DNA from 2 places in the Cytobacillus dafuensis genome. Region 1 is predicted to be linked to the other one. Evidence: a T-box and tRNA genes for the amino acid it is inferred to sense, from the RefSeq annotation. Region 1 holds a T-box; the other holds one or more tRNA genes.
What was found. A T-box is a leader RNA that pairs with one kind of tRNA and senses whether it is charged. The one in region 1 lies ahead of glyQ (glycine--tRNA ligase subunit alpha), so its partner is inferred to be a tRNA-Gly.
Positions count from the first base shown of each region.

Region 2: it encodes a tRNA-Gly, which carries the amino acid that the T-box ahead of glyQ (glycine--tRNA ligase subunit alpha) is inferred to sense. The anticodon was not compared.

Region 1 covers NZ_CP042593.1:3,393,472-3,408,334, forward strand. The annotation lists gene dnaG (DNA primase) at 1-80, opposite strand, end outside; gene FSZ17_RS16230 (DUF188 domain-containing protein) at 315-641, opposite strand; gene FSZ17_RS16235 (pyruvate, water dikinase regulatory protein) at 1,129-1,947, opposite strand; gene FSZ17_RS16240 (transcriptional regulator CcpN) at 1,978-2,613, opposite strand; gene glyS (glycine--tRNA ligase subunit beta) at 2,776-4,848, opposite strand; gene glyQ (glycine--tRNA ligase subunit alpha) at 4,841-5,731, opposite strand; T-box leader at 5,796-5,972, opposite strand; gene recO (DNA repair protein RecO) at 6,542-7,294, opposite strand; gene FSZ17_RS16260 (YqzL family protein) at 7,324-7,467, opposite strand; gene era (GTPase Era) at 7,683-8,597, opposite strand; gene FSZ17_RS16270 (cytidine deaminase) at 8,590-8,988, opposite strand; gene FSZ17_RS16275 (diacylglycerol kinase family protein) at 9,200-9,583, opposite strand; gene ybeY (rRNA maturation RNase YbeY) at 9,561-10,031, opposite strand; gene FSZ17_RS16285 (HD family phosphohydrolase) at 10,028-12,214, opposite strand; gene FSZ17_RS16290 (PhoH family protein) at 12,397-13,356, opposite strand; gene yqfD (sporulation protein YqfD) at 13,353-14,546, opposite strand; gene yqfC (sporulation protein YqfC) at 14,671-14,863, opposite strand, start outside.
Region 2 covers NZ_CP042593.1:88,942-103,804, reverse strand. The annotation lists gene FSZ17_RS00535 (CtsR family transcriptional regulator) at 1-243, opposite strand, end outside; rRNA gene rrf (5S ribosomal RNA) at 631-747, opposite strand; rRNA gene FSZ17_RS00525 (23S ribosomal RNA) at 813-3,747, opposite strand; rRNA gene FSZ17_RS00520 (16S ribosomal RNA) at 3,963-5,513, opposite strand; tRNA gene FSZ17_RS00515 (tRNA-Ala) at 5,683-5,758, opposite strand; tRNA gene FSZ17_RS00510 (tRNA-Pro) at 5,770-5,846, opposite strand; tRNA gene FSZ17_RS00505 (tRNA-Arg) at 5,918-5,994, opposite strand; tRNA gene FSZ17_RS00500 (tRNA-Leu) at 6,009-6,097, opposite strand; tRNA gene FSZ17_RS00495 (tRNA-Gly) at 6,103-6,177, opposite strand; tRNA gene FSZ17_RS00490 (tRNA-Leu) at 6,188-6,272, opposite strand; tRNA gene FSZ17_RS00485 (tRNA-Lys) at 6,283-6,358, opposite strand; tRNA gene FSZ17_RS00480 (tRNA-Thr) at 6,382-6,454, opposite strand; tRNA gene FSZ17_RS00475 (tRNA-Val) at 6,465-6,540, opposite strand; rRNA gene rrf (5S ribosomal RNA) at 6,548-6,664, opposite strand; rRNA gene FSZ17_RS00465 (23S ribosomal RNA) at 6,732-9,666, opposite strand; rRNA gene FSZ17_RS00460 (16S ribosomal RNA) at 9,882-11,432, opposite strand; gene lysS (lysine--tRNA ligase) at 11,869-13,368, opposite strand; gene dusB (tRNA dihydrouridine synthase DusB) at 13,676-14,677, opposite strand; gene FSZ17_RS00445 (helix-turn-helix domain-containing protein) at 14,776-14,863, opposite strand, start outside.

The DNA of each region.
Region 1 (14,863 bases):
ACATAGTCGCTAATAATATCAACAATATCGACAGCTTGCCGAATTTCATTCACTTTCTCCTCGGCGATGCGCTCTGCCATGGAAACAACTCCAATAATTAGAAAAGCGTAAGCGCCTTGCCCACCCCCGACAAGCACAAGACGAGCCTCACGGAAAGGTGTTCTTTACCTTTCTGGGAGGATTGGCTTGTGACCTCGAGGTCGACAAAAACGCGACGTCCTGTCGCATTGTCAACACTAGCACGTCCTGTACGTCGGGGGTAGGCGCTGTAGCTAGACACTCAGAAAGCTTTTCAAATAGTATTTCTATAAAAGTCAGCGTTTTCCTTCAAATTTCGACAAAATCTTGGTCAATTCCTTCACAAACCTTAAACGATCTTCCCGACTGTAAGGCTTTGGACCTTTGCCATATATCCCCCTTCGCCGCGCCTTTGAAGATAAATATCGCATATCAAGTGCGGTGTGATTTTCCTTTTCCTCGTATAAAATCCCCTTCGGAGAAAGGACATAAACTCCTTTGAGTAAAAGTGTAGATGCTAATCCAATATCTTGCGTAATAACAATATCGGAAGGTAATGCATGATTCATAATAAATAAATCAACTTTCTCTTTTCTTGAGTCAACAAATTTCCACTTAGCCACAATTAAATCATTTTTCATAGGGCATAGGAGGCAATGAATATTACTTCTACAGAATTCTTATTGTTTATTTCGACAATATTCTCCTTTACAGGACATGATTCTGCATCAATAAAATTTTAGGATTGCCTAATGTTCTAATAATTCTACATCACTCCACATATTCCTTCTTTCTAAAAACAACTTTTGACTTTAGTGTATAAACACTAAAAAGCTGTACTATGTTAGAAGGGGGTTTATGTCGAATTTTTTTCAGGTCGTGCCCTTGACTTCTCACAATAAATAGTTTATTCGTTCATACTGAACTCTAAACCTAATCTATAACATTTTTATCACAATTTTTTATTATAGTATAAAATAATTTGAATATCTATTGTTTTTATCATTTTTTATCGTTATACAATCATTTTTCTTTAACAAAAGGAAGAATTCTGAAACTTCTGATACTATTTCCCCCAAAAAGAAAAATGCACATAATTCAAATTATGTGCTAGCTTTTCGGAAAGCTTTTGTGATATTGATTTAATATTAAGTTGGCTGTTTCTTCCACTGCTTTATTTGTAACATCAATGACAGGACAATTTATTTTATTTACAATGCTTTCGAAATATTTGATTTCTTCTTTAATTCTCTCAATATTTGCGTAGCTGGCATTGTCGCTTAATCCTAAAGAAATTAGACGTTCCCTGCGAATATTATTTAGCTTCTCAGGGCTAATTTTTAATCCAAAGCATTTTTCAGGACGAACAAGATATAATTCTTCTGGAGGATCTACCTCTGGTACTAAAGGAACGTTCGCAACTTTAAGCCTTTTATGTGCCAGATATTGTGAAAGTGGGGTTTTTGATGTTCTTGATACACCGACAAGCACTATATCCGCCTTTAGTATCCCCCTTGGGTCGCGTCCATCATCATATTTTACTGCAAATTCAATCGCTTCGATTTTTTTGAAATAATCCTCATCAAGCTTTCTAACCAAGCCAGGTTCAAAAAGAGGGGTTTTTCCGTATAAATGCTGGATTTGATCCATTAACGGACCGATAATATCAAAAGCATATATTCCTTCTTTTAAAGCCTTTTCATTGATATATTGACGTATGTCTGGCTTAACAAGTGTATAAACAATCATACCTTGATCTAATTTCGCCAATGAAATAACTTCGTCAATATGCATTTTGTCTTCTACGTATGGAAAACGTTTTATCGTAACTCCATTGCCATTAAATTGACTCACTGCTGCTTTAGTAACAAGTTCTGCTGTCTCCCCTACAGAGTCAGATACTACATAGATGATTGGCTTATTTGTCATTCCTTAATACCATCTCCTCTGTTCATTTACTTAATTATCTTCTGCAAGGGCAAGAAATGCCTTTGTTAGATTTGTTTTTGTAATCCTGCCAATCACTTCAAAACCTTTTTCCGTTTTTTTCACAATTGGCAAAGCATCAATTTGTTTCTCGATCAGCTTTTTCGCGACGTCAATTACTAAGTCCTCTTTTTCACACATCGTGATATTAGGCATCCTCGTCATAATAATATTTACTGGTATGTTCGTCAATTCTTGTTTACCAATGCTCGCACGCAATAGATCTTTCCTTGATAGAACCCCAACAAGTAATGTTGCTTGATCAACAACGAATAATGTCCCTACATCCTCTAAAAACATCGTACAAATCGCATCATAAACAGATACATTCTCATGTACAACTACGGGTATAGATTGATAATTTTTTACGTACAGTTTATTTAGATTCTCTGTAAGGAGCTGTGTGCCTGATTTTCCCGTGTAAAAATACCCCACTCGTGGTCTAGCATCTAAATATCCAGCCATTGTAAGAATGGCCAAATCTGGTCTTAGAGTAGCTCGCGTTAAATTCAATCTTTCCGCAATATTTTCACCAGTAATAGGACCGTTCTCTTTTACAATCTCTAGTATTGTTTCCTGCCTTTTATTTAATTCGATCGTCCTCACCACCTTAATAGAAAAGCGCAAGCGAAAAATGACATACTATTATAGATTTATTATATACTATTTAAAATAAATGAAAAGATTTACTGTATATAAATGAGCCTGTCAATTTTAAGACAGGCTCATGATAATAATACTTTTTTTATATAGTTTAAGCAAAAATTAAGCTCACTTCACAATAATCTCGTTAACATTTGCAAATTTCCTAATAATGTGTGCGAGCATAACCATCTGGTTTAACCTATTTTCACGAACTTCTTTATTGTCAGCCATAACCATTGTATGATCAAAGTATTCATCAATTTCTTGTTTTAGAGAAATGAGCTGTTCATATGAAACGCTTTCTGAAATTTTCTCTTCCATCTTTTCGCTTATATGCACGTATTTATTATAAAGATTTTTTTCGTATTCATTTTCAAATAAATCTCTATTAATCTCTCCTGCAATCTCTGCTTTAGATGAAATATTTAAAACACGGCTTAATGCTTCCATATTTTCTTTAAAGCCGTCATCATTCTTCCTTGCTTCAAGAACTTCTGCTCTTTTTACTAGTGATGGTAAAGATCCAATTTCATTACCCAATACAGCTTCAATTAAATCATATCTCACTCGTTTTTCTTGAAGAATATGCTTTATTCTAAGCTTAAAGAATGCAACAATTTCTTTTGCAATCTCATCTTTAGATTTTTTGGTGATACCAGCTTCTTCAATTTGTATTAATGCAGATCCAATAAGCCATTCTAATTCAATTTCCCAGTCTTTATTTAAAAGTGTTTGGACAATTCCTGTTGCTTGACGTCTTAGTGCATAAGGGTCTTGGGAACCGCTTGGTATAATGCCAATTGCGAAACAGGATGCAATTGTATCCATTTTCTCCGCAATTGATAGCGCCGCTCCTACATGACTGCTAGGAGTATGATCATCCGCATTCCTTGGCATATAATGTTCGTTGATCGCCTTAGCTACTGCTTCCTTTTCACCTTTTTGCAGAGCATATTTTTCTCCCATATAGCCTTGTAATTCAGGGAACTCATATACCATATTAGTAACAAGATCGAATTTTGAAATCTCGGCAGCTCTGTCAGCAACAGTTTTATCTTCTATGCTAAAATCAAGTTTTTCAGCCATTTCATTCGTTAGCTTCCGAACACGGTTAACTTTCTCAGCTAAAGTCCCAATTTCTTCATGGTAGACGATCGTTTTTAACTTAGCAAGTGAAGATTCTATTTCCGTTTTTTGATCTTCTTTATAAAAGAAATCAGCATCTGATAGTCTTGCTCTTAATACCTTTTCATTTCCTTTTGCTACTTTTTCTAAATGTTCATGTCCTCCATTTCGTACAGTAACAAAGAAGGGTAAAAGCTTGCCATCGTGTGATTTTACAGGAAAATAGCGTTGATGCTCTTTCATTGATGTAATAAGAACTTCTTCAGGAAGTACTAAGAATTCTTCTTCAAAACGGCCGAATAGAGCAGTTGGATATTCAACAAGATTTGTAACCTCTTCTAGTAACTCCTCATCAATTGGAATAACCCAATTGTTTTCTTCTTCGATTTTAACCAACTGGGATCGAATAGCATTCTTTCTTTCTTCTGGGTTAACAATAACATATTGTCCAAGAAGAGCTTTTTCATAGTCCTTTGGCTCATTTATTTCAATTTTGCTTCCAAGGAAACGATGTCCAAGCGTCCAATTAGCGGTTTCCACCGTTGTAATTGAAAATGGCATAACCTCACTGCCATATAAAGCTAACAACCATTTGATAGGACGTATAAAGCGAAGATCCTTATCTGCCCATTTCATATTTTTTGGGAATGTCAAGCTTGTAATAATTTGTTGTAATTCAGGCAATAAAGATTTCGTTTCTTGCCCTTTAATAAATTTTTTCACATGAACATACTCAATACCATTAATCTCTTTAAAAAAGATATCTTCAACGCTAGCTCCTTGACCACGGCAGAATCCTATTGCTGCTTTTGTCCATTCCCCGTTTTCATCGACAGCTATTTTTCTAGCTGGACCTTTTGCTTCTTCATGAATGTCTTCTTGAGCTTCAACCACTCCCTCTACTAGTACCGCTAAACGACGTGGAGAGGAGAAAGCTTTAATATTCTCAAATGAAATTTTCTTTTCCATCATCCAAGCTTGGATTTTGTCTGAAAGCTGATCCATTGAATTCGTTACAAATCTTGCGGGCATTTCTTCTAAGCCAATTTCTAAAAGGAGCTCTCTTTTAGTCACGGTCCATTTCCTCCTTTGACTGTAAAATCGGGAATCCTAATTTTTCACGTTCTTCATAAAAGGTCTTTGCAATCTTTCTCGCAAGGTTTCGACAGCGACCAATATATCCTGTTCTTTCTGTTACTGATATAGCCCCTCTTGCATCTAAAAGGTTAAATACATGAGAGCATTTCAATACATAGTCATAAGCAGGATGGACTAGTCCTTCCTCCATTTGGCGATGTGCTTCTTTCTCGTAAATATTAAAGAGATTAAATAACATTTCTTGATCGGATGTTTCAAATGTATATTTTGAATGCTCGTATTCTGGCTGCAGGAATATATCTCTTACCGTAAAACCATTTGTCCATTCAAGATCAAAGACATTTTCTTTTTCCTGAATGTACGAGGCAAGACGCTCAATTCCATAAGTAATTTCAACTGACACAGGCTTACACTCGATGCCTCCAACTTGCTGGAAATAAGTAAACTGAGTAATTTCCATCCCGTCTAGCCATACTTCCCATCCTAGTCCTGCACAGCCTAGTGATGGATTTTCCCAGTTGTCCTCAACAAAACGAATATCATGCTCTAACGGATTAATACCAAGTGCTCGTAAAGAGTCTAAATACATTTCTTGAATATTATCCGGTGATGGCTTCATAATCACTTGAAATTGATGATGCTGATAAAGACGATTGGGGTTCTCACCGTAACGGCCATCCGCGGGACGACGGGACGGTTCCACATATGCCACATTCCATGGCTCTGGCCCTATTGCCCGCAGAAACGAATAAGGGCTCATCGTTCCCGCTCCTTTTTCCACATCATAGGCCTGCATTAATATACAACCGTAATCAGACCAGTGCTTTTGTAAAGTTAATATCATGTTTTGAATATTCATACAGCACACCTCTTATTAGATTTTTTTTACTAAAAACAAAAAACTCCCGTCCCTATGCATGAAGCATAGGGACGAGAGTTAACCCGCGGTTCCACCCTATTTGCTGCAATCTGAAATAGCAGCCACCTTATTAACATGTTGCTCAAGAGCGCCTTCCTTAACATTTAATTCCCTAGCTTACACTGTCCTAGGTTCGCTTTAATTAAGAGAGTTAAGTACTCTTCTCCATCCATGCAACTATTAGATTTAATAATTTGAATCTTAGACGAAACAAAAATAAATGTCAAGAAGAAATGCGCAAGCGCCTTCGGAACAATCAAAGGCAATTGTTCCTGCGATGAGAACTCGCAGGAGCATTCCTTTGTGCTCACCCCCGACAAGCATAAGACAGGCCAACAGGAAGGTTTCTCTTTAACCTTCTTGGCGGACTGGCTTATGATCTAAAACGCGACGTCCTGTCGCATTGTCGATACTAGTACGTCCTTGTACGTCGGGGGTAGGCGCTGGAGCTAGACATTTCACTAATTCGAGAAAAGTTAAACTTTATCTTTTAAAAAGGCTGTTTTCGTAAAGGTTGTTGTTTTAAATGCAATTTTTATTTAACTATCTGAGTTGATTGGAGCGGAGGGCACTTGACTCCTGCGGGAATGGAGGGAAGCGTGAGACCCCACAGGCGCAAGCGCCGAGGAGGCTCACGTCTCTCCCCGCGGAAAGCAAGTGACCGCAGCGGAAATCAACGGGCGAAATTTGAAAGCAAAAGCAACAATATATGCGAAAAGAGCCTTTAAAAAAAAAGATTTTTTTCCCCTATTAAATCATATCCCCAAACTTAGCCATTTGATTGAGGAATTTTTTCGTTTTTAAATTTAGGCCTGAATATTCATCATAATAAGCAGTTATCACTCTTTTTAACTCAGCCTTTGTTTCTGCCTTAACAGAGATATTTCCAAGACGTGATAAATCAAAAAAGTAAAAAAGCCTTAAGAGCTTCACAGTAGCAGAGGAAATTTTGAAGTGATAAGGATCTTTTTCTAAGCAACGATGGCAAAGGAGTCCTCCTTCACGAATAGAAAAAGAATAATGTCCGTCTGTACTGCCGCATATGGAGCATTGATTCAGTACGGGATAAAGGCCAAATGTGTTTAACATTTTCATTTCAAAAATGTTTACAAGAATTTCGGCATCATACCCCTCATTAATTAAATTTAATATTTGGTGAACTAATTCAAATAAATAAGGATTGGGTTTCCTATCATCAGTACCTTTATCAGTTAGATCAACAATATAGCTTGCATAGGCTGTAAGAAAAATATCTTCTCGGATCGATCGCATGGATGAAATCATTTCTCCCTGTTGCAATGTTCCTAAGCCGTTACCTCTCTGAATTAAAAAATAGCCGTATGTAAAAAGCTGGGTGACGGCTGCAAGTCGACTGTTCGGCTTTTTTGCACCGCGCGCCATCACACCAACCTTTCCCCATTCTCGGGTATAAAGAGTGACAATTTTATTAGTCTCACCATAATTTGTTGCTCTAATAATGATGCCTTCACATTTTTCAAGCACCATATCCACCATCCCTATATTAAGACAATCTATGAGATGGGAAAGTCAACTTCTGCTAGTTCTGCGTCCTGATTTCCGGGTATATCTTGAGTTTCCTTTTCTAGCTCTTTAAAGAGAAGATATGTGTCTATATTACCTGTCTGCGAAAACACTCTCCAGGTAAAATCCATCATCGAAAACCCCACCTTTCAGTTATTCAACGCAATATTCTAAATCCCAAATCCTTACCATATATCATAGCCTGTCTTTCAAATTTCATAAGAGAAAAATATTGTTAATCTTCATTATGCATAATTCTTGACTTCCGGTAATAACTTAGTTAAGGCTGGACGTTTTGGTCAATCCCCCAAAAAGGGAAAGATTAACTTTCCGATGCCATTACGCTTTTCTAATACTCATCTTCACGAAAACCGAAATCTCTAAGTTGTGACATCTTGTTGCGCCAATCTTTCTGAACTTTTACCCATAGCTCTAAAAACACTTTAGATCCGAGTAGATTTTCAATATCGATTCGTGCCCTCTGGCCAATTTCCTTTAGCATTTTTCCTTGCTTACCTATAACGATCCCTTTTTGAGAATCTCGCTCGACAATAATGGTAGCCATTACATGAACTACATCTTTATCATCACGGCGCTCCATTTTATCAATCAATACCGCAAGGGAATGAGGAATTTCTTCCCTTGTTAGATGCAGGGCTTTTTCTCTTATTAATTCTGATACGATAAATCTTTCAGGGTGATCTGTTACTTGATCAGCTGGATAGTATTGTGGCCCTTCTGGAATATATTTTTTAATCTGCTCTAATAATGTTTCAACATTATTTCCTTCAAGGGCAGAAATAGGGATAATTTCACTAAAATTATATTTTTCTTTGTAGGATTCAATAATTGTAAGCAGTTCATCTGGATGAACTTGGTCTATTTTATTAATAACAAGGAATATTGGTGTTCGAATGGACTGGAACTTTTCTAGAATAAATTCTTCCCCACGTCCATAGCCTTCTTCAGCATTAACCATGAACAGAACAACATCTACTTCTTTCAATGTATTCTGGGCGACCTTCATCATGAAATCACCTAGTTTATGCTTAGGCTTGTGAATACCAGGGGTATCAATAAAGATAAATTGAGCATCATTTGTTGTTAAAACACCTTGAACTTTATTCCTTGTCGTTTGAGGTTTATCACTCATAATTGCAATTTTCTGCCCGATTACTCGATTTAAAAACGTAGATTTTCCAACATTTGGTCTTCCGATGATTGAAATAAACCCAGATTTATGTTCTTGTGCTGTATTATTCATGCAAATCCTCCGGTGAAAAAGCTCCTGGCAGCAATTCTTCTATCGTGATTTCTTGAATATCACCTTTAAGATTCGTTAGAATAACCTTCATATCTTTCGGACATAATTCCGCAATAACCTGTCTGCAGGCACCACAAGGAGAACATGGTCGCTCTGTATCAGCTACAACTGCCATTGCTGTGTATTTCTTATCTCCTTCAGAATATGCTTTAAAAATTGCCGTACGTTCAGCACAATTACACATGCTATATGCCGCGTTTTCAATATTACATCCATGATACACTTTTCCATCTTCTGTTAAGAGAGCCGCACCTACTTTGAATTTTGAATAGGGTACGTATGCTTTTTCCCTTGCTATTTTCGCTTCTTCAATTAATTTTTCAATTTGCACAAATGGTCTTCCTTTCCTGTAAGAAGGGGGTACTTCTTTTATTTTACCTCATATTGACTTCAAAATCATCGTTTGTAGCAAAATCGTAATATAGAAAATTGAATTTTCTAAAAATATATTTTGTTTATAAATGATGCCAACCCATTTTACCAAAAATTATGGAGCAAATTCAAATGAGTAAAAAAACTGCCCTACTTTAGGGCAGTCCTAACTAATGAAAAAGATCAATAATTTTCGGCAAAAAAATAATTAACCCAATGATCACTGACATTATCGCAAAAATAAGTACAGCACCTGCAGCCATATCCTTTGCTGTTTTTGCTAAAGGGTGAAAATCCGTAGTGACAAGGTCAACAACTCTTTCAATAGCAGAATTGAGAATTTCAAGTGAAAGCATTCCTCCAATAGCCAATACAATAATTAGCCACTCGCTTACAGAAATAGATAACCATATTCCCATACATATTACGATTACTGAAAAGAAAAGATGAATTCTAAGGTTCCTTTCACACATGACAGCTTCTTTGATGCCGGTTAAGGCAAATCCAAAAGATTTAAGTAATCGATTTTTCTTAACGCTGGAGTCCGAATTCATTTAAAATATCCTTTTGGCGGGTAAACATTTCCTTTTCTTCATCAGCTGTTTCGTGATCATATCCAAGAAGATGAAGAAAACCGTGAACGGCTAAAAAACCTAACTCCCGCATATTAGAATGTCCGTATTCTTCAGCCTGCCCCCGTGCTCTTGCAACCGATATGATAATATCGCCAAGTACGCGCGGCATATCAACGCCTATAAGCTCGATCTCACCTTCACCCATTTCCTCCATCGCAAAAGAAATGACATCAGTAACACTGTCTTTATTTCGGTACTCTTTATTAATTTCTCTAATTTTTTCATTACTCACAAAAGTTAGTGAAACCTCACTATCTTCCTCAATATACTCATATTTTGCAGCAAAATTAAGAAGTTCACTTATATAAGAAATTTGCTCCGCAGATAACTCATTTGTTTCATCCAAAAAGTCAATATTTAAACTCATGCCTGTTTCACCTTCTGTTTTGTCATTTCTGGATACTCTATTCGTGAATGGAAAATACCATTTAAAGTTTCACAAAAAGAATTCTCTACTATTACTAATTCTTTTAAGGTTAAATCACATTCATTAAGCTGTCCATCTTGAAGACGATCAGCAATGATATTCCTTACGAGATCATCTATTTGATCTGGAGTTGGGTGAGACATTGAACGAACCGCAGCCTCAACACTATCAGCAATTCCAATTATGGCTGATTCTTTCGTTTGTGCTTTCGGTCCCGGATATCGATAATCTTCTTCTCGAACTTCAAGCCCACTTTGCTTCGCCTTATGATAAAAATATTTAAGTAGTGTTGTTCCATGATGTTGCTCAGCAATATCGACAATCTCCTTAGGCATTTTATGCTTCCGAAGCATTTCAGCCCCATCCGTAGCATGGGCAATGATAATATTTTTGCTAGTTTGAGGCGGAAGTCTATCATGCGGATTTTCAATATTCATTTGATTCTCTATAAAGAATTGTGGCCGTTTTGTTTTTCCAATATCATGATAATAGCAACCGACTCTTGCTAATAACCCATTTGCTCCAATTGCTTCACATGCTGATTCTGATAAATTGGCTACCATGACACTATGATGATACGTTCCAGGTGCTTCTGTTAGAATTTTTCTTAGCAGCGGATGATTTGGGCTAGTCAATTCAATTAATCTCATTGTGGAAAGAATACCAAAACCCGCTTCAAAAAACGGAAGCAAGCCTATTGCTAAGACTGCTGACAAAATGCCTGAAATAACCCCAATGATAAAATAAAATCCATATTCTATTCCATCATATTGTCCATTCCTTAAAAAAACGAGTGAAAAAATAACTATAACATTAACCACAGCTACAAACATACCTGCTTGTAATATTTTTGACCGATGATTTTGCTTTGTTAAAAAAATAATACCAGCAAGTCCGCTGCAAATGATGTAAATGCTTGAAGAAACATTAAAAGTGCCTGTAACACCTTCGTTAAAGATTATACTTCCGCATATGGACATTATGATTGTAAAAATAACTGCCATTCGCTCATTAATTAGTATTCTAATTAAGATCGATCCCATTGCTGCTGGGAAAATATAGCTAATCTCTGAATATTTAAACTCAGGAAAAAAGCTTATCCCTTTCATTATTAATATGGATAAAGTAAAAATTAAACTAAACAGCAGTAAATAGTTTTGCTTTAACTCAGACTGCATATCATTAAAATAAAAATATAAAGCTCCTAGGATTACAAGAGTAATGATTGCAAGTCCTGCAAAAGGTTGTATCGAATTGTTGTTATCCAACATTCCGATCAGCTTTAATTGCCTATATATATCCCTAGTGATTAATTGCTGCTCCTCAACAATGATTTGTCCTTGAAGAATCTTAACAGGCTCAACACTTTCAACAGCCTGCTGGCGCGCCTCTTCAGTTGCAGTCGGGTCATAAAATTCATTTTGATAAACGGCATACCTTCCCAGTTCAATAGCTGCCGACTTCAAGTTTGAATTCAGACTGGTAAATTTCAATTCTTCCTCTAGGCTTTTTTTTGCATTCTCTACACCATCTGCTGGGATTCTCTTGCTCATAACATTATTTATGGCTGTCACTGTCATATCTTTTGCAATTGAAAGTTCACCTTTAGAAGCCTGTAATAATGCAAGCAAAGATTGATCCGATATTTCCTTTGTAATATCCTCAGTAAGTTTTTCTTTCATTCGTGCTAATTTATCTGATGGTGACGGTTCTTGGATATTAAATGATCCGTTTTCAACCTCTCCCGATTGTTCTTCAGCCTTTTGCTGTTCCTCTAAATCCTCTTTAATCTCATCCTTCACTTCTATTGCAGAATCAAAAATGGAGGTGATTAGATCAACCCGATTTTGCGCTATTTCTTTTTTTACAACATATATATCTTGAACTTGATCTGCCGCTTCTTTCTTTCTTTTTTCTGTACTCGCCTTATCCTCAATGGTGATAGGGGATCTGATTGTTTGTTCAGCAACTACGAACAAATCTAAGTCTAATTTTTCCGGTTTTACATTACTGAACATAGAAAGAAACATAATGATTCCAAGTAAAATAAATAAAAGGATTCTAAAAAAAGTTAATTCCAATAACTTTTTCATTTTTGTCAAGTATTGCTGAAGCTTGTCCAATGTTCTCCCTCCTATCATCGTTTTTGGTTCATTAACACTATAATTATGTAAAATGATAACAGTTTTTCAATCAAGATGCATCCTTCTATTGAAACTTCTCTACATCAATAGATTTATAAGAGACAAAACCTAAAGAAAACCGACGGTATTACCGACGGTTTTTATTAAGTGCTTTCGCTTTTCTATTCTATCTGTCCATATGCTTGAATAATTTTTGCCACAAGAGGGTGACGTACAACATCACTTTCTTCTAAATGGACAAATGAGATACCCTTTACTCCTTGTAAAATCTCTTCCCCAACTATTAATCCAGATTTAGCTCCTTTCGGAAGATCGACCTGGGTTTTATCACCAGTGATAACCATTTTCGAGTTGAATCCAAGACGTGTTAGAAACATTTTCATTTGGGCATGTGTCGTATTTTGTGCTTCGTCTAAAATAACGAAAGCGTCATCAAGTGTTCTTCCCCTCATATATGCGAGAGGAGCAATTTCAATCGTTCCTCTTTCAATAAGCCTTTGTGTATGCTCTGCACCTAATATATCATTTAACGCATCGTACAATGGTCTTAAATAAGGATCCACCTTTTCTTTTAAATCTCCAGGTAAAAATCCAAGGCTCTCACCTGCCTCCACGGCGGGGCGAGTGAGAATAATTTTTTTCACATGACCGTTTTTCAATGCATTAACAGCCATAACAACCGCAAGATATGTTTTGCCTGTTCCTGCTGGTCCAATTCCAAATACAAGATCATTTCTTCTTATAGACCGAATGTATTGGCTTTGCCCGATTGTCTTAACTCTGATTATTTTTCCCTTTGCATTTCTAATAATTTCTTCGTCATATAGATCACTAAAGTAATCTAAAGTTCCTTTTTTTGCCATTTGAATAGCGTACATTACATCTCTTTGGTTAATATTGATTCCTTTTCTAATCACTTGCAATAATTCAGCAAGTAAAAGACCTGCCATTTCGACCAATTCTGTTTCGCCGGAAATAAAAACAGTCTCGCCCCTCGTAATGATAGTTACATTTAATTCCTGCTCGATCATTTTTATGTGTGCATCCGAATTACCAAGTAAAGAAACAGCTTCATTCGGATTTTCAAGTTGTACATTCACTGTTTTCAAGTTTTCTGTCATTCTGTATCTCCTTGAACAATTGGTTGTGCTTCTGCAATATTCTCAATAATTTGGAAATGTATTGATATAGTTACTTTATCATTGTCTACAGACTTGTGTAAAACTTTTTCGCCTTTTATTTTATCATTTTCAGATAGTTGACTTTTTATTTTGTTTCGAGCTAAAGTTTTTGCAGCTTCAAATGCTTGCTCGTGATCGTAAATTAAAGTTTCCTGTTCACTTTCTCTAATCGTCCTATCTATATACGAAATAGGGAGCTCCCACTTTAAAAAATTAATTTTCTTTTCATTCGACTCCGTCTCAAAATCCTTATATTCCACTTTTTTGAAACCCCAAACTGGAATTTCAACATTTCCTATTTTGATGAAATGCTTCCGCTTTTCATTCCCATTAAATACTTGAAAGGTTTTTTTCAGCGGAAGAGTGACATCTGTTTTATACCATGTTTCTCCATAAATTTCACCTTTAGCAGGAACTAATTCAATATTCCCTTCCTTCCCAATTTTTCCCGCAACAAGCAATTGTCCTGGTTGTACATGATCGTTGACTCTAACGACTGGTTGACCTTCTTCTACGAACATATACACAATAACTGCCTTCTTTTTTGCCACTAAATTTCTTGGACTTAAATATTCAGGTTTCTTCGGGTCGTTTTTCTCCACCACTTGAAGATGGTAGGTTGTCCCTTTTAGCTCCACACCAACCCAAGTGATTTCTTCAATATTATCCGATAGCTTTCTTTGAATTCCTTCAACATTATCTAAGAAAAACTGAAGCTTCCCCCTCTTAACACCCATTTCAGTTAATTCTTTACGAATTTTATATTCAGTTGCTGGATTTGCTCCTTTAATTTCAATTCCCCAAACCATATTGGACAATACAAAAATAACGATAATAAATGCTGTCGCACCTAAAACAAAACCAAAGTTTTTTAGCAAGCGCTTGAAAAGAAATGGAAAGCCTGTCCGTTGTAAAAATTCAATTTTGCAATCACTGTTTCTGACAGCGTTTCTAATCTGATTAACATCCTTTAGCTTCATTTTGAATATTACTGCTTCGACGCCATGCCTTTTAACCTGCCAAATATGAATCCCGTTCCGAGTAAGAGTATTAATAAAACGCTCTATTCCTTTCCCTTTGGCTTTTACTGTAACAATACCCCCAATAAATTCAATCCACAGATTCTTCATTTCCTTCCTCCTGATTTACTTTGTCACGTTCGTTTGAATATTTTCTTTATTGCTCATCACATTTAGATAAGGAGCTTATACGTAGAAAAATCCTACAGAAGGCGCTCTCCTTCTGTAAGAATGTCTATTCATTTATATATGTGACCTGATCAATTTTCCCTTCTAGCAGGATCTCCTCTGGTAATATCGTTTTTATTACAAAAGCATTTCCCTTAATCAAAAGCTGTCCCTGCTTAAGAAGTAGCCTTAATTCTTTGTCGGAAAAAGCGATTAAGCCCCGGTGGTTCTCAATATATATATGGATTTGTCCGATCATT
Region 2 (14,863 bases), 1.6 Mb from region 1:
TAAATGAGCGTGGTCATATGATTGCACTTTCATAATTCTTATATATCCGCCGCCACCACGTTTACTTTCTACAACATACCCTTTTTCTATTGTAAATCTTGTATTAATTACGTAGTTTATCTGGGACGGGACACATTGAAATTTATCTGCAATTTCACTCCTTTTAATTTCAACAATTTCTCGCTCACTCATTTCTAAAACTCTTTTCAAATAATCTTCTATAATATCTGAGATATTTCTCAATATTCCTCCCCCTCAATCTGACTTTGACTATATTTGACTTAAATTATACATAACTACGCTTTCTCGTGCAATGAACAGGTACTAATAATTTTTCCATATTTTTTTATTCCCAAACATGTGAATTAATTTTTACGTTGTCCGAGTTCACAAATAAACAAAAAAGAGTATCCAGTGGATACTCTTTTAATTTACCTAGCGACGTCCTACTCTAGCAAGGGGACAGCCCCTAAATACCATGGCGTAGAATCTTAACTTCCGTGTTCAGCCTCGGCTTTGAATAAGCGGCGGGGGTTACTTTCTAAATTTCTTCTCATTTTTATACAAATTTTCAAATGTTCTTCGAACATAAATAAAAAAGAACAGCCTCATTTAGCTGTTCTTCATTTTGCTTGGCGACGTCCTACTCTCACAAGGGGACAGCCCCTAACTACCATTGGCGCTGAGAAGCTTAACTTCCGTGTTCGGGATGGGAACGGGTGTGACCTTCTCGCTATCGCCACCAAACTGTGAAATTGAGGTTTTGTTCCCTCAAAACTAGATAATGTTGAAGAAGAATTCGAGTAATCAATTTGGTTAAGTCCTCGACCGATTAGTATTTGTCAGCTCCACGTGTCACCACGCTTCCACCTCAAACCTATCAACCTGATCATCTTTCAGGGGTCTTACTAGCTTGACGCTATGGGAAATCTCATCTCGAGGGGGGCTTCATGCTTAGATGCTTTCAGCACTTATCCCTTCCGCACATAGCTACCCAGCGATGCTCTTGGCAGAACAACTGGTACACCAGCGGTGCGTCCATCCCGGTCCTCTCGTACTAAGGACAGCTCCTCTCAAATTTCCTGCGCCCACGACGGATAGGGACCGAACTGTCTCACGACGTTCTGAACCCAGCTCGCGTACCGCTTTAATGGGCGAACAGCCCAACCCTTGGGACCGACTACAGCCCCAGGATGCGATGAGCCGACATCGAGGTGCCAAACCTCCCCGTCGATGTGGACTCTTGGGGGAGATAAGCCTGTTATCCCCGGGGTAGCTTTTATCCGTTGAGCGATGGCCCTTCCATGCGGAACCACCGGATCACTAAGCCCGACTTTCGTCCCTGCTCGACTTGTAGGTCTCGCAGTCAAGCTCCCTTATGCCTTTACACTCTTCGAATGATTTCCAACCATTCTGAGGGAACCTTTGGGCGCCTCCGTTACTTTTTAGGAGGCGACCGCCCCAGTCAAACTGCCCACCTGACACTGTCTCCCACCCCGATCAGGGGTGCGGGTTAGAATTTCAATACAGCCAGGGTAGTATCCCACCGATGCCTCCACCGAAGCTAGCGCTCCGGCTTCCAAGGCTCCTACCTATCCTGTACAAGCTGTACCGAAATTCAATATCAGGCTACAGTAAAGCTCCACGGGGTCTTTCCGTCCTGTCGCGGGTAACCTGCATCTTCACAGGTACTATAATTTCACCGAGTCTCTCGTTGAGACAGTGCCCAGATCGTTACGCCTTTCGTGCGGGTCGGAACTTACCCGACAAGGAATTTCGCTACCTTAGGACCGTTATAGTTACGGCCGCCGTTTACTGGGGCTTCAATTCAGAGCTTCGCTTGCGCTAACCCCTCCTCTTAACCTTCCAGCACCGGGCAGGCGTCAGCCCCTATACTTCGCCTTACGGCTTCGCAGAGACCTGTGTTTTTGCTAAACAGTCGCCTGGGCCTATTCACTGCGGCTCATCCGGGCTATTCACCCAAATGAGCACCCCTTCTCCCGAAGTTACGGGGTGATTTTGCCGAGTTCCTTAACGAGAGTTCTCTCGCTCACCTTAGGATTCTCTCCTCGCCTACCTGTGTCGGTTTGCGGTACGGGCACCTTTTCCCTCGCTAGAGGCTTTTCTTGGCAGTGTGGATTCAGGAACTTCGGTACTTTATTTCCCTCGCCGTCACAGCTCAGCCTTTATGCAAGCGGGATTTGCCTCGCTTGCAGCCTAACTGCTTGGACGCGCTATTCCAGCAGCGCGCTTACCCTATCCTCCTGCGTCCCCCCATTGCTCAAACGGTAAAGAGGTGGTACAGGAATATCAACCTGTTGTCCATCGCCTACGCTTTTCAGCCTCGGCTTAGGTCCCGACTAACCCTGAGCGGACGAGCCTTCCTCAGGAAACCTTAGGCATTCGGTGGATGGGATTCTCACCCATCTTTCGCTACTCATACCGGCATTCTCACTTCTAAGCGCTCCACCAGTCCTTACGGTCTAGCTTCAACGCCCTTAGAACGCTCTCCTACCACTGACATCGTAGATGTCAATCCACAGCTTCGGTGATACGTTTAGCCCCGGTACATTTTCGGCGCAGAGTCACTCGACCAGTGAGCTATTACGCACTCTTTAAATGGTGGCTGCTTCTAAGCCAACATCCTGGTTGTCTAAGCAACTCCACATCCTTTTCCACTTAACGTATACTTTGGGACCTTAGCTGGTGGTCTGGGCTGTTTCCCTCTTGACTACGGATCTTATCACTCGCAGTCTGACTCCCATGGATAAGTCTTTGGCATTCGGAGTTTGTCTGAATTCGGTAACCCGATGAGGGCCCCTAGTCCAAACAGTGCTCTACCTCCAAGACTCTTACTACATGAGGCTAGCCCTAAAGCTATTTCGGAGAGAACCAGCTATCTCCAAGTTCGATTGGAATTTCTCCGCTACCCACACCTCATCCCCGCACTTTTCAACGTGCGTGGGTTCGGTCCTCCATCCAGTGTTACCTGGACTTCAACCTGGACATGGGTAGGTCACCTGGTTTCGGGTCTACGACCACATACTCATTCGCCCTATTCAGACTCGCTTTCGCTGCGGCTCCGTCTCTTCAACTTAACCTCGCATGTAATCGTAACTCGCCGGTTCATTCTACAAAAGGCACGCCATCACCCGTTAATGGGCTCTGACTACTTGTAGGCACACGGTTTCAGGATCTCTTTCACTCCCCTTCCGGGGTGCTTTTCACCTTTCCCTCACGGTACTGGTTCACTATCGGTCACTAGGGAGTATTTAGCCTTGGGAGATGGTCCTCCCTGCTTCCGACGGGATTTCACGTGTCCCGCCGTACTCAGGATCCACTCTGGAGGGAACGAAGTTTCAACTACAGGGCTTTTACCTTCTATGGCCGGCCTTTCCAGACCTGTTCATTTACCTCGTTCCTTTGTAACTCCGTGTAGAGTGTCCTACAACCCCAAGAGGCAAGCCTCTTGGTTTGGGCTAATCCCGTTTCGCTCGCCGCTACTCAGGGAATCGCGTTTGCTTTCTCTTCCTCCGGGTACTTAGATGTTTCAGTTCCCCGGGTCTGCCTTCAATACCCTATGTATTCAGGTAAAGATCCTATCCCATTACGGATAGGGGGTTCCCCCATTCGGAAATCTCCGGATCAAAGCTTACTTACAGCTCCCCGAAGCATATCGGTGTTAGTCCCGTCCTTCATCGGCTCCTAGTGCCTAGGCATTCACCGTGCGCCCTTTCTAACTTAACCTACTTCGGTCAACGATTAACGTTGTCCTCATGGTTTGTACTCTTACTCAATGAATAAATAAGAGAGAAAACTAAAATGGCGATTACTCGGTTATTCTTCTTCATTTCATTATCTAGTTTTCAAAGAACAAAAGTTTTGAGAGATTATTCTCTCAAAACTGAACGAACAAGAAACGTCTTATTTAAGAAGTATGAAATACTTCTATATATCCTTAGAAAGGAGGTGATCCAGCCGCACCTTCCGATACGGCTACCTTGTTACGACTTCACCCCAATCATCTGTCCCACCTTAGGCGGCTGGCTCCTTACGGTTACCCCACCGACTTCGGGTGTTACAAACTCTCGTGGTGTGACGGGCGGTGTGTACAAGGCCCGGGAACGTATTCACCGCGGCATGCTGATCCGCGATTACTAGCGATTCCGGCTTCATGCAGGCGAGTTGCAGCCTGCAATCCGAACTGAGAATGGTTTTATGGGATTCGCTTAACCTCGCGGTCTCGCAGCCCTTTGTACCATCCATTGTAGCACGTGTGTAGCCCAGGTCATAAGGGGCATGATGATTTGACGTCATCCCCACCTTCCTCCGGTTTGTCACCGGCAGTCACCTTAGAGTGCCCAACTGAATGCTGGCAACTAAGATCAAGGGTTGCGCTCGTTGCGGGACTTAACCCAACATCTCACGACACGAGCTGACGACAACCATGCACCACCTGTCACTCTGTCCCCCGAAGGGGAACGCCCTATCTCTAGGGTTGGCAGAGGATGTCAAGACCTGGTAAGGTTCTTCGCGTTGCTTCGAATTAAACCACATGCTCCACCGCTTGTGCGGGCCCCCGTCAATTCCTTTGAGTTTCAGCCTTGCGGCCGTACTCCCCAGGCGGAGTGCTTAATGCGTTAGCTGCAGCACTAAGGGGCGGAAACCCCCTAACACTTAGCACTCATCGTTTACGGCGTGGACTACCAGGGTATCTAATCCTGTTCGCTCCCCACGCTTTCGCGCCTCAGTGTCAGTTACAGACCAGAAAGTCGCCTTCGCCACTGGTGTTCCTCCACATCTCTACGCATTTCACCGCTACACGTGGAATTCCACTTTCCTCTTCTGCACTCAAGTTCCCCAGTTTCCAATGACCCTCCACGGTTGAGCCGTGGGCTTTCACATCAGACTTAAGGAACCACCTGCGCGCGCTTTACGCCCAATAATTCCGGACAACGCTTGCCACCTACGTATTACCGCGGCTGCTGGCACGTAGTTAGCCGTGGCTTTCTGGTTAGGTACCGTCAAGGTACCGCCCTATTCGAACGGTACTTGTTCTTCCCTAACAACAGAGTTTTACGATCCGAAAACCTTCATCACTCACGCGGCGTTGCTCCGTCAGACTTTCGTCCATTGCGGAAGATTCCCTACTGCTGCCTCCCGTAGGAGTCTGGGCCGTGTCTCAGTCCCAGTGTGGCCGATCACCCTCTCAGGTCGGCTACGCATCGTTGCCTTGGTGAGCCGTTACCTCACCAACTAGCTAATGCGCCGCGGGCCCATCTGTAAGTGATAGCCGAAGCCATCTTTCAGCTTTCCTACATGTGTAGAAAAGAATTATCCGGTATTAGCTCCGGTTTCCCGAAGTTATCCCAGTCTTACAGGCAGGTTGCCCACGTGTTACTCACCCGTCCGCCGCTAACTTGCGAGAGCAAGCTCTCACAAGTCCGCTCGACTTGCATGTATTAGGCACGCCGCCAGCGTTCGTCCTGAGCCAGGATCAAACTCTCCAATAAAGAGTAAGATTAGCTCTTAAAAATGTCTTATAAAAAGACTTAGAAAACGTTGACGTTTTTGTTCGTTCAGTTTTCAAAGAACAACTTCAAATGTTTTGTCGTTTTAGACGACTTTTTAATAATACCAGATTCACTAAGTTGAGTCAACAACTTTTTCAAAAACTTTTTATGGTGGAGCCTAGCGGGATCGAACCGCTGACCTCCTGCGTGCAAGGCAGGCGCTCTCCCAGCTGAGCTAAGGCCCCGTATTTTAAAATGGTCGGGAAGACAGGATTCGAACCTGCGACCCCTTGGTCCCAAACCAAGTGCTCTACCAAGCTGAGCTACTTCCCGTATTGTTAAAAGCCAACTATGAAGTACAGCATAAAATTATTTATTCAGGGTCTAATTTCTGAATATTATTATGGCGCGCCCGAAAGGAGTCGAACCCATAACCTTCTGATCCGTAGTCAGACGCTCTATCCAATTGAGCTACGGGCGCATATATAATAATAATGGTGCCGAGGACCGGAATCGAACCGGTACGGTAGTCACCTACCGCAGGATTTTAAGTCCTGTGCGTCTGCCAGTTCCGCCACCCCGGCACTTTTGGAGCGGAAGACGGGATTCGAACCCGCGACCCCCACCTTGGCAAGGTGGTGTTCTACCACTGAACTACTTCCGCATATTATAAATGGTGCGGGTGAAGGGAGTCGAACCCCCACGCCTTGCGGCGCCAGATCCTAAGTCTGGTGCGTCTGCCAATTCCGCCACACCCGCATTATTTAAATGGTGAGCCATGAAGGACTCGAACCTTCGACCCTCTGATTAAAAGTCAGATGCTCTACCGACTGAGCTAATGGCTCGTAATAAAATGATTGCTCAAGAGTGCCGGCCAGAGGACTTGAACCCCCAACCTACTGATTACAAGTCAGTTGCTCTACCAATTGAGCTAGGCCGGCATTATAAATATGGTGGAGGATGACGGGATCGAACCGCCGACCCCCTGCTTGTAAGGCAGGTGCTCTCCCAGCTGAGCTAATCCTCCATAATATGCCTAGCGACGTCCTACTCTCACAAGGGGACAGCCCCTAACTACCATCGGCGCTGAGAAGCTTAACTTCCGTGTTCGGGATGGGAACGGGTGTGACCTTCTCGCTATCGCCACTAGACTGTATGAAATTGAGGTTTTGTTCCCTCAAAACTAGATAATGTTGAAGAAGAATTCGAGTAATCAATTTGGTTAAGTCCTCGACCGATTAGTATTTGTCAGCTCCACGTGTCACCACGCTTCCACCTCAAACCTATCAACCTGATCATCTTTCAGGGGTCTTACTAGCTTGACGCTATGGGAAATCTCATCTCGAGGGGGGCTTCATGCTTAGATGCTTTCAGCACTTATCCCTTCCGCACATAGCTACCCAGCGATGCTCTTGGCAGAACAACTGGTACACCAGCGGTGCGTCCATCCCGGTCCTCTCGTACTAAGGACAGCTCCTCTCAAATTTCCTGCGCCCACGACGGATAGGGACCGAACTGTCTCACGACGTTCTGAACCCAGCTCGCGTACCGCTTTAATGGGCGAACAGCCCAACCCTTGGGACCGACTACAGCCCCAGGATGCGATGAGCCGACATCGAGGTGCCAAACCTCCCCGTCGATGTGGACTCTTGGGGGAGATAAGCCTGTTATCCCCGGGGTAGCTTTTATCCGTTGAGCGATGGCCCTTCCATGCGGAACCACCGGATCACTAAGCCCGACTTTCGTCCCTGCTCGACTTGTAGGTCTCGCAGTCAAGCTCCCTTATGCCTTTACACTCTTCGAATGATTTCCAACCATTCTGAGGGAACCTTTGGGCGCCTCCGTTACTTTTTAGGAGGCGACCGCCCCAGTCAAACTGCCCACCTGACACTGTCTCCCACCCCGATCAGGGGTGCGGGTTAGAATTTCAATACAGCCAGGGTAGTATCCCACCGATGCCTCCACCGAAGCTAGCGCTCCGGCTTCCAAGGCTCCTACCTATCCTGTACAAGCTGTACCGAAATTCAATATCAGGCTACAGTAAAGCTCCACGGGGTCTTTCCGTCCTGTCGCGGGTAACCTGCATCTTCACAGGTACTATAATTTCACCGAGTCTCTCGTTGAGACAGTGCCCAGATCGTTACGCCTTTCGTGCGGGTCGGAACTTACCCGACAAGGAATTTCGCTACCTTAGGACCGTTATAGTTACGGCCGCCGTTTACTGGGGCTTCAATTCAGAGCTTCGCTTGCGCTAACCCCTCCTCTTAACCTTCCAGCACCGGGCAGGCGTCAGCCCCTATACTTCGCCTTACGGCTTCGCAGAGACCTGTGTTTTTGCTAAACAGTCGCCTGGGCCTATTCACTGCGGCTCATCCGGGCTATTCACCCAAATGAGCACCCCTTCTCCCGAAGTTACGGGGTGATTTTGCCGAGTTCCTTAACGAGAGTTCTCTCGCTCACCTTAGGATTCTCTCCTCGCCTACCTGTGTCGGTTTGCGGTACGGGCACCTTTTCCCTCGCTAGAGGCTTTTCTTGGCAGTGTGGATTCAGGAACTTCGGTACTTTATTTCCCTCGCCGTCACAGCTCAGCCTTTATGCAAGCGGGATTTGCCTCGCTTGCAGCCTAACTGCTTGGACGCGCTATTCCAGCAGCGCGCTTACCCTATCCTCCTGCGTCCCCCCATTGCTCAAACGGTAAAGAGGTGGTACAGGAATATCAACCTGTTGTCCATCGCCTACGCTTTTCAGCCTCGGCTTAGGTCCCGACTAACCCTGAGCGGACGAGCCTTCCTCAGGAAACCTTAGGCATTCGGTGGATGGGATTCTCACCCATCTTTCGCTACTCATACCGGCATTCTCACTTCTAAGCGCTCCACCAGTCCTTACGGTCTAGCTTCAACGCCCTTAGAACGCTCTCCTACCACTGACATCGTAGATGTCAATCCACAGCTTCGGTGATACGTTTAGCCCCGGTACATTTTCGGCGCAGAGTCACTCGACCAGTGAGCTATTACGCACTCTTTAAATGGTGGCTGCTTCTAAGCCAACATCCTGGTTGTCTAAGCAACTCCACATCCTTTTCCACTTAACGTATACTTTGGGACCTTAGCTGGTGGTCTGGGCTGTTTCCCTCTTGACTACGGATCTTATCACTCGCAGTCTGACTCCCATGGATAAGTCTTTGGCATTCGGAGTTTGTCTGAATTCGGTAACCCGATGAGGGCCCCTAGTCCAAACAGTGCTCTACCTCCAAGACTCTTACTACATGAGGCTAGCCCTAAAGCTATTTCGGAGAGAACCAGCTATCTCCAAGTTCGATTGGAATTTCTCCGCTACCCACACCTCATCCCCGCACTTTTCAACGTGCGTGGGTTCGGTCCTCCATCCAGTGTTACCTGGACTTCAACCTGGACATGGGTAGGTCACCTGGTTTCGGGTCTACGACCACATACTCATTCGCCCTATTCAGACTCGCTTTCGCTGCGGCTCCGTCTCTTCAACTTAACCTCGCATGTAATCGTAACTCGCCGGTTCATTCTACAAAAGGCACGCCATCACCCGTTAATGGGCTCTGACTACTTGTAGGCACACGGTTTCAGGATCTCTTTCACTCCCCTTCCGGGGTGCTTTTCACCTTTCCCTCACGGTACTGGTTCACTATCGGTCACTAGGGAGTATTTAGCCTTGGGAGATGGTCCTCCCTGCTTCCGACGGGATTTCACGTGTCCCGCCGTACTCAGGATCCACTCTGGAGGGAACGAAGTTTCAACTACAGGGCTTTTACCTTCTATGGCCGGCCTTTCCAGACCTGTTCATTTACCTCGTTCCTTTGTAACTCCGTGTAGAGTGTCCTACAACCCCAAGAGGCAAGCCTCTTGGTTTGGGCTAATCCCGTTTCGCTCGCCGCTACTCAGGGAATCGCGTTTGCTTTCTCTTCCTCCGGGTACTTAGATGTTTCAGTTCCCCGGGTCTGCCTTCAATACCCTATGTATTCAGGTAAAGATCCTATCCCATTACGGATAGGGGGTTCCCCCATTCGGAAATCTCCGGATCAAAGCTTACTTACAGCTCCCCGAAGCATATCGGTGTTAGTCCCGTCCTTCATCGGCTCCTAGTGCCTAGGCATTCACCGTGCGCCCTTTCTAACTTAACCTACTTCGGTCAACGATTAACGTTGTCCTCATGGTTTGTACTCTTACTCAATGAATAAATAAGAGAGAAAACTAAAATGGCGATTACTCGGTTATTCTTCTTCATTTCATTATCTAGTTTTCAAAGAACAAAAGTTTTGAGAGATTATTCTCTCAAAACTGAACGAACAAGAAACGTCTTATTTAAGAAGTATGAAATACTTCTATATATCCTTAGAAAGGAGGTGATCCAGCCGCACCTTCCGATACGGCTACCTTGTTACGACTTCACCCCAATCATCTGTCCCACCTTAGGCGGCTGGCTCCTTACGGTTACCCCACCGACTTCGGGTGTTACAAACTCTCGTGGTGTGACGGGCGGTGTGTACAAGGCCCGGGAACGTATTCACCGCGGCATGCTGATCCGCGATTACTAGCGATTCCGGCTTCATGCAGGCGAGTTGCAGCCTGCAATCCGAACTGAGAATGGTTTTATGGGATTCGCTTAACCTCGCGGTCTCGCAGCCCTTTGTACCATCCATTGTAGCACGTGTGTAGCCCAGGTCATAAGGGGCATGATGATTTGACGTCATCCCCACCTTCCTCCGGTTTGTCACCGGCAGTCACCTTAGAGTGCCCAACTGAATGCTGGCAACTAAGATCAAGGGTTGCGCTCGTTGCGGGACTTAACCCAACATCTCACGACACGAGCTGACGACAACCATGCACCACCTGTCACTCTGTCCCCCGAAGGGGAACGCCCTATCTCTAGGGTTGGCAGAGGATGTCAAGACCTGGTAAGGTTCTTCGCGTTGCTTCGAATTAAACCACATGCTCCACCGCTTGTGCGGGCCCCCGTCAATTCCTTTGAGTTTCAGCCTTGCGGCCGTACTCCCCAGGCGGAGTGCTTAATGCGTTAGCTGCAGCACTAAGGGGCGGAAACCCCCTAACACTTAGCACTCATCGTTTACGGCGTGGACTACCAGGGTATCTAATCCTGTTCGCTCCCCACGCTTTCGCGCCTCAGTGTCAGTTACAGACCAGAAAGTCGCCTTCGCCACTGGTGTTCCTCCACATCTCTACGCATTTCACCGCTACACGTGGAATTCCACTTTCCTCTTCTGCACTCAAGTTCCCCAGTTTCCAATGACCCTCCACGGTTGAGCCGTGGGCTTTCACATCAGACTTAAGGAACCACCTGCGCGCGCTTTACGCCCAATAATTCCGGACAACGCTTGCCACCTACGTATTACCGCGGCTGCTGGCACGTAGTTAGCCGTGGCTTTCTGGTTAGGTACCGTCAAGGTACCGCCCTATTCGAACGGTACTTGTTCTTCCCTAACAACAGAGTTTTACGATCCGAAAACCTTCATCACTCACGCGGCGTTGCTCCGTCAGACTTTCGTCCATTGCGGAAGATTCCCTACTGCTGCCTCCCGTAGGAGTCTGGGCCGTGTCTCAGTCCCAGTGTGGCCGATCACCCTCTCAGGTCGGCTACGCATCGTTGCCTTGGTGAGCCGTTACCTCACCAACTAGCTAATGCGCCGCGGGCCCATCTGTAAGTGATAGCCGAAGCCATCTTTCAGCTTTCCTACATGTGTAGGAAAGAATTATCCGGTATTAGCTCCGGTTTCCCGAAGTTATCCCAGTCTTACAGGCAGGTTGCCCACGTGTTACTCACCCGTCCGCCGCTAACTTGCGAGAGCAAGCTCTCACAAGTCCGCTCGACTTGCATGTATTAGGCACGCCGCCAGCGTTCGTCCTGAGCCAGGATCAAACTCTCCAATAAAGAGTAAGATTAGCTCTTAAAAATGTCTTATAAAAAGACTTTGAATTAACGTTGACGTTTTTGTTCGTTCAGTTTTCAAAGAACAAATTCAAGTGTTTCTGTCGTTTAAGACGACTTTTTAATATTACCAGATTCGTTAAGTTGAGTCAACAACTTTTTTGAACTTTTTTTATTTCAAAGTTGCTATCTTTGCAGCAACAGATACTAATATATCACCATTAACACTTGTATGCAATATGTTTTTTAGATAAAAAACAAAGAAAAAATATTCGAATTATTCCACTCTGCACAACCAGAAAATAGAATCTATTTTAATGACGGAAGTTTATAAGATTTTTTGCTTTTAATAGAATGACTGCTTCATACTTTGACACTATTCCATCATACACTCATATATAAAGGCAAGGTACAATAGTACCTTGCCTTTTAAGGAAATTTAACGATGGCGCATTAATGGGAATAGAAGTACATCCCTAATAGAAGGAGAATTCGTTAATAACATAACTAATCGATCTATTCCTATTCCAAGTCCTCCAGTTGGAGGCATACCATACTCTAACGCTTCAATAAAGTCATCATCCATCATATGTGCCTCATCATTACCTTGTTCACGTTCTTTTAGCTGTGCCTCAAAGCGCTCTCTTTGATCAATAGGATCATTTAATTCTGTAAATGCATTAGCATGCTCACGAGCGACAATAAACAGCTCAAAACGATCTGTAAAACGAGGATCTTCGTCATTTTTCTTCGCAAGAGGAGAGATTTCAACAGGATGCCCAAAAATAAATGTCGGCTGAATCAATTTCTCCTCGACCTTTTGCTCAAAGAATTCATTAACAATATGTCCATAGAGCATATGCTCAGTAATTTCAACACCATGTTCTTTTGCTAAACTTCTAGCTTCCTCGGTCGTCATCTCTTTCCAGAAGTCTACACCAGTATATTCCTTAATCGCATCTACCATATGAAGTCTTTTCCATTCAGGTGTTAGATCTACTTCATGTTCACCATATTGGATCTTCGTTGTTCCATGGACCTCTTGAGCGATATGTGCAATTAAGTTTTCAGTTAAGCTCATGATATCACGATAATCAGCATACGCTTCATATAATTCAATCATTGTGAATTCAGGATTGTGACGAGTAGAAACCCCTTCATTGCGGAATACACGGCCAATTTCATAAACCTTTTCTAATCCACCAACAATTAATCGTTTTAAATGCAGCTCAATAGCAATACGCATATAAAGCTCCATATCAAGGGCATTGTGGTGCGTGATAAATGGACGCGCAGATGCACCTCCTGCAATTGAATGCATCATTGGTGTTTCTACCTCTAGATATCCTAGACTATCTAGATAACGGCGCATAGATTGAATAATACGGCTACGAGTTACAAAAGTATTTTTACTTTCTTCGCTCATAATTAAATCTAAATAACGCTGACGGTACCGCTGTTCAACATCCTTAAGCCCATGAAACTTATCAGGAAGCGGACGTAGTGACTTTGTTAATAGTTCGAATCCCTGAACTTTAATAGAAAGTTCTCCTACTTGTGTTTTGAAAAGTGTACCAGACACGCCAACTAAATCGCCAAGATCCGCACTGTCGAAAATCTCATACTTTTCATCACCTACAGCATCTTTACGAACATATAGTTGAATTTGTCCTGTTAAATCTTGAATATGAGCAAATCCAGCTTTTCCTTTTCCGCGCTTAGTCATAATACGGCCAGCAACTGTTACTGAAACATTTTTCTGTTCTAAGTCTTCTTTTTCAAACTCTCCGTATTGTTCAATTAACTCTTTTGACTGATGGGAACGTTCAAAACGTTTTCCAAACGGATCTAGCCCTTTTTCACGCAGGCTATTCATTTTTTCCCTTCTGACAATAATTTGGTCATTTAATTCTTCATGGCTCTGACTCACTTGTATCATCTCCAATTTGTAGATCTTTTTATGTAAAGTGTAAAACTGCGATATTAAAGATTCCCATACTTATTTTACACAAAGTGGACTGCATAGACATCATTAATGTTTATAAATAGAATAAAAACTGCCAGCATGTCCACTGGCAGTTCTCTTTATATGAAAAGTATTATAGATAAAGAATAAGGCTATGTCAAACTTTATCGCAGATTAACAATCAACATAGGAACATAGGATGGAAGATATTACAAAAGATTATCTACTATCAAAATCTGAAATAGCACACCCTGTGTGTCCGAATCTCCAAAGGATCACTTTATCCAACTTGCATTTGGCTTTGTTCTTTCTCTTCAGCCTCAATTACAAGTGCAGTTAATAAAGTGACAAGATCTTCTCTTGTGTTGCATTCATTAACAGCATTGCGTACCTTCGCGTTTCCGCGAATACCCTTCAAGTACCAAGCTGCATGCTTTCGCATTTCACGAACTGCAATATATTCATTTTTTAGCGCGATTAATCGGTCAAGATGAAGGATACATACATCAATTTTTTCGCGAACACTTGGCTCATCCATTAATTCGCCTGTTTCAAGATACTTCACAGTACGATAAATCATCCACGGATTTCCTAATGCAGCTCGGCCGATCATAACGCCGTCACAGCCAGTTTCTTCAAGCATACGCTTCGCATCTTGAGACGTCATGACATCACCGTTTCCTATTAAAGGAATGTTAATATTTTGCTTAACTTCGCGGATGATGTCCCAATTTGCTTTTCCCTCATACATTTGTACGCGGGTACGTCCATGTAAGGAAACAGCTTTTCCTCCTGCACTCTCAACAGCTTGAGCATTTCGGACAGCATAAATATGGTCCTCATCCCAGCCCATACGCATTTTAACTGTTACAGGCTTGTCAACAGCAGCCGTTACGGCAGAAACCATTTCATAGATTTTATCTGGATCGAGCAACCATTTAGCTCCTGCATCACATTTCGTGATTTTCGGAACAGGGCAGCCCATATTAATATCGATAATATCAGCATTTGAGTTTTTATCAACAAATTGAGCGGCTTCAACTAACGTCTCTTTTTCACCGCCAAAAATTTGCAAGCTTAGCGGCTTTTCTCTTTCATCTATATAAAGCATGTTCATCGTTTTCTCGTTTTTGATCACAATCCCTTTGTCGCTGACCATTTCTGCACATACAAGTCCGGCGCCAAACTCTTTGACAGTGAGACGAAACGCCGAGTTACATACCCCTGCCATTGGAGCAAGAACAACACGGTTTTTTAATTCAATGTCACCAATTTTGAACATGTGGACCCTCCTTTTATTAGCAGATAAATGATTAAACACACACTTTACTTTAGTAGTTAATAAACTTAAACTTTCTTATTAGCCAAAAAATAAATCTATTACTCATTTTCCTCCGGTGGAGTCAGATCTTCAATAGTAATATTTAGCAAGCGTACAATTCGTTCTAAAAAATCTAGAGCTGGCATC